2 regions of the Brevibacillus aydinogluensis genome follow, and region 2 is predicted to be linked to the other one. Evidence: predicted binding sites of a transcription regulator. Region 2 holds the regulator's gene; the other holds the start of a gene.
What was found. The regulator LexA, encoded in region 2, represses DNA repair genes until DNA is damaged. The targets are predictions, from matches to a motif close to CGAACATATGTTCG.

Region 1: the regulator LexA is predicted to act here: its motif matches at 1,245-1,258, upstream of uvrB (excinuclease ABC subunit UvrB).

The regions. Positions count from the first base shown of each region.
Region 1 is NZ_OY569118.1:468,392-470,795, reverse strand. Features, by position in the region: gene uvrB (excinuclease ABC subunit UvrB) at 1-1,173, opposite strand, end outside; gene Q7F15_RS02305 (flagellar hook assembly protein FlgD) at 1,348-2,280, shown strand; gene Q7F15_RS02300 (YcdB/YcdC domain-containing protein) at 2,368-2,404, opposite strand, start outside.
Region 2 is NZ_OY569118.1:1,930,833-1,933,236, forward strand. Features, by position in the region: gene Q7F15_RS09430 (DUF456 domain-containing protein) at 1-452, shown strand, start outside; gene lexA (transcriptional repressor LexA) at 576-1,199, opposite strand; gene yneA (cell division suppressor protein YneA) at 1,356-1,694, shown strand; gene Q7F15_RS09445 (DUF896 domain-containing protein) at 1,800-1,997, shown strand; gene crcB (fluoride efflux transporter CrcB) at 2,088-2,404, shown strand, end outside.

The sequences.
Region 1 (2,404 bases), 1.5 Mb from region 2:
AATGTAGATGGCCTGATTCACCTTTGACTCAAACTCTTCGAAGGTGAGCGGACGGTTGTCCCGCGCCGACGGCAGACGGAAGCCGTGTTCGACCAGGACGTCCTTGCGCGCCCGGTCCCCGTTGTACATCCCGCGAATCTGCGGCAGGGTCATGTGCGACTCGTCGATGATGACGAGGAAGTCCTTGGGGAAATAGTCGAGCAGCGTGTATGGCGGATGTCCCGGCGGCAGCCCCGTCAGGTGGCGGGAGTAGTTTTCGATGCCGGAGCAGAAGCCCATCTCCGCCAGCATTTCCATGTCGTAGCGGGTGCGCTGCTCCAGGCGCTGCGCCTCCAGCAGCTTGCCTGCGGCGCGCAGTTCGGCCAGCCGCTCTTCCAGCTCCGCTCCAATGCTCTGGATGGCCCGCTTCATTTTCTCGTCGCGGGTCACGTAGTGGGATGCCGGAAAGATGGCGACGTGGTCGCGCTGGCCGATAATCTCTCCGGTCACCACGTCAATCTCCGTGATCCGTTCGATTTCGTCTCCGAAAAACTCCACGCGGATCGCATGTTCGCCGTGGGACGCGGGGAAAATCTCCACGACGTCGCCGCGGACGCGGAAGGTCCCGCGGACGAAGTTGATGTCGTTGCGGTCGTACTGGATGTCCACCAGCCGGTGCAGCACCTCGTCCCGGCTTTTCTCCATCCCGACGCGCAGCGACAGCACAAGCTCCCGGTACTCTTCCGGAGAACCCAACCCGTAAATGCACGAGACGGACGCGACGATGATCACGTCCCGCCGCTCGAACAAGGCGCTGGTGGCCGAGTGGCGCAGCTTGTCGATCTCGTCGTTGATGCTGGAGTCTTTTTCAATATAGGTATCTGTTTGGGGAATGTACGCTTCCGGTTGGTAGTAGTCGTAGTAGCTGACGAAGTATTCGACGGCGTTATGGGGGAAAAACTCCTTGAACTCGGCGCACAACTGTGCCGCCAAGGTCTTATTGTGGGCGATCACCAGCGTCGGTTTGTTCACCTGGGCGATCACCTGCGCCGCCGTATAGGTTTTTCCCGTACCGGTCGCCCCCAGCAGCGTCTGGTGACGCTTGCCCGCTTTTACGCCCTCCACCAGTTGGGCAATGGCGGTTGGCTGGTCACCGGACGGCTGATACTCCGATACCAATTCAAAACGGTCCATTCCCTCGTTCATCTCCTTGTCACATGTCATTTCCCATTATAGCACAATCGTTCAAAAAATAAGCGGAAATTCGAACAAATGTTTGTCTTCACCCGCAGTCAGCTTCTGCCGATACTGATAATGAGTCTCTACGTATGTGTAAGCGACACACCCGACATGTCAGGGAGGATCGTCATGGCAGGTACAGGAAGCGTTAACAACAATCCATACATACAGCCCAGTTGGAGCTACAAAGGCAAAAAAGAGTTTACCACCGAGATGGACCAGAACGCCTTTATGAAACTGCTGCTGGAGCAGTTGAAAAACCAGGACCCGCTCTCTCCGATGGACAACACGCAATTTATCCAGCAGACCAGCATGATGACCATGGTGGAAAAAATCACGAAAATGGCCAACCTGATGGAGCAGTCCAACAACAGCATGCTCACCCTGCGCGAGTATGAGGGCCTGATCGGAAAGACAGCCACCTACGATTTGCAGCTGGTGGACGAGCTGACCGGCGAAGTGATCCACGAGAAAAAGTCGGGCGTCATCGAATCGGTCTCCATGGATAACGGCAAAATCTACTTCCGGATCGCGGGCGAACAGACACCAATCCCGCGCGAATGGGTGAAGGGCCTGGAGTCCAAAGGCTTGACCGGAGCCGAACTGGACAACAGTCTGAAGTACGCGGACATGATCGGCAAGCAGATCTCCTACAAGGAGACGCGGCAGGTGGACAGGGACGGCAATCCGGATACGACAGACGACATCACCACCATTGAAGAGATCAAGGACGGCGTGATTGTCGGCTTTGCGATGAAAAACGGCAAAGTGGAATTCCAGTTGGACAACGGCAAGACCATCAAGCTGGAAGACGTGGTCGGCATGTCGGTGAAGCCGGACAATCTGCCGATGAACAACACGCTCCAGTACGCGCAGATGATCGGCTACACGATCACCTACACCGAGACGTCCACCAACCCGGACGGCACCACGTCCACCACCGAGAACACCGGCGTAATCAAAGCGGTCAGCATGAAGAACGGCGTCGTGGAGTTCGTCCTGGAAGGCGACAAAAAAGTGAAGCTGAGTCAAATTGTCGGGTTCGAGGCCACCGCGCCATAATCCGGGTGCCTCCCCTCACACAAGACAAAAAAACAGCCGTACCGGCCGAACAGGCTGGTGCGGCTGTTTGACTTTCGCTGGCCCGTTTCATTCACGGACGACGACGCTCCCGGTATGTCCATCC
Region 2 (2,404 bases):
TTGTCGCAAGCATCGCCGGTATTTTTCTTCCGGTATTGCCGGATACGATTTTGCTTTGGGCCGGGTTTTTGCTGTACCACTTTGTCCTCGCCGAGCCGGGGGCCGGGCTGCCGGCATCGTTCTGGTGGGGGATGGTGGTGCTGAGTGTGCTGCTGTACGGAGCCGATTTGCTGACCAACATGTACTTCGTGAAGCGGTACGGCGGTTCCAAGTGGTCGTCGATTGCAGCGGCGGTCGGTATCTTTCTCGGGATTTTCCTGTTCCCGCCGTTCGGGATGCTGATCCTGCCGTTTTTGTTTGTGGTGTTGGTAGAGCTGTTCGTATCCAACCAGCCGTTTGAACGGGCGATTAAGGCGGGGGTGGGATCGCTCGTCGGATTTCTCGGCAGCGCAGTCGTCAAGGTCGTCCTGCAAATCGTGATGATCATCTGGTTTTTCATCGCCGCCCTGTAGATCATGCTCCAAGGGGGCGAGATGCAATTCCTGCACCGGATCGTGCCGGTCTGACAGCGCCATAGAAAAAACGAGCCCGTATCTTTCGACGATGGTCGGGAAAGATACGGGCTATTCGTTTTCCTAGTGAATCAACCGGTACACTCCGATGACTTTTCCCAGAATGGTGACCGAGTCCAGGATGATCGGCTCCATCGTGGAATTCTCCGGCTGCAGGCGGAAGTGGTTTTTCTCCTTGAAGAACCGCTTGACGGTGGCTTCGTCCTCATCGGTCATCGCCACGACAATGTCGCCGTTGTTGGCCACGTTTTGCTGGCGCACGATGACGTAGTCGCCGTCGAGGATGCCTGCCTCGATCATGCTGTCACCCGACACGCGAAGCATGTACACCTTGTCCGAGGTGACAATGTGTTCCGGCAGGGGGAAGTAATCCTCCACGTGTTCCACGGCCGTAATGGGCTGCCCGGCCGTTACCTTCCCGATGACGGGCACGCGCACGACGGATACTTCATAGTCATCCTGATAGCGGTCGCCATCGGTCAACAGCTCAATCGCGCGCGGCTTGGTGGGGTCGCGCCGAATCAATCCTTTCTTTTCCAGACGGGCCAGGTGACCGTGGACGGTGGAGCTGGAGGCCAACCCGACGGCCTCGCCAATTTCACGAACGGACGGCGGATATCCCTTGTCGCGGACTTCCTTGCGAATGAAATCGATAATGGCTTGTTGTCTGCTGGATAGCTTGGACATGGACCACACCCCTGTTTTCTCGAACATGTTTTCTATATTGTACCATGGGATCTTGCGTTCGACAAACGTTAGTTCGATTTCGCTTGACACAAAACACATGTTCGCATTATGATGAAAACAAGAATATAGAACGTATGTTTGCAGGGGGATGGTATCATGCATGCTGTATCCGCACACAACCGTTTCACCAAAAAACAGGAGCGCCATAGCCGCACTGGTGTGAGACGCGGTGGGGCATTGATCTTTTTCGTGGTATTCTCTCTCTTTTTTTACTTCCTGACAGAACTTGTGTTCGCATCGGAGTCGTCGTCGATCGTGCCTGTGAAGGTAGTGACCGTTCAGAAGGGTGACAGCTTGTGGAAAATTGCCGTTGAGCACCAGGACGAAGCCGACATGGAGGTGCGCGAACTGGTGTACGCGATCAAAAAGATGAACCGACTGGACAACTCCGACATATACCCCGGACAGCGCCTGGCTGTTCCCGTCGGAGAGTAGACGGCAGCCAAGACAGCGGAGCAGGCCAGCGTATATCCTTTCGCTTGCGTTGTGCCGCCGATGTGTTATAATAGAGCGGCATTACAGAGAGTAGGGGGAGAGGCTGTGGTAACCGACGCGGAAATCAAACGGATCAACGAGTTGGCCAAGAAATCCCGCGAACAAGGCCTGACCGACGAAGAAAAACAGGAGCAGCAGGCACTGCGGCGCAAGTACATCGACGCTGTCAAGGCGTCCCTGCGGGCTAACCTGGAATCGATCCGCTATGTGGAAGATCTTGAGGACAACGGTCCCAAACATTAAGATAACGTGTACTGGCACAAAAAGGCATCCACGCGCTTCGCTTGGATGTCTTTTTCTACGACGAAACGGAGCGAACAGGGAGGAATGCGCATGTCGTGGCTTGTTGTGGCAGTGGGGGGCGCTGTCGGATCAATCGTGCGGTATGGATTGGGCCTGGTGCTGAATCAGCCGGGCTGGCCGGCAGGTACGTGGGGAGCCAATGTTGTCGGCTCGTTTTGCATCGGTCTTTTGTACGCCTGGGGAAAGGAGCGGGGGTTTCTCCCGCCGGAGCTGTACCTGCTTTTTACCACCGGGCTGTTGGGCGGCTTTACGACCTTTTCTACCTTTTCTCTGGAGGTCATCACCTTTTTTGGCGACGGGAACATTGGACGCGGATTGGCGTACGTGCTGCTCAGCGTCGGCATTGG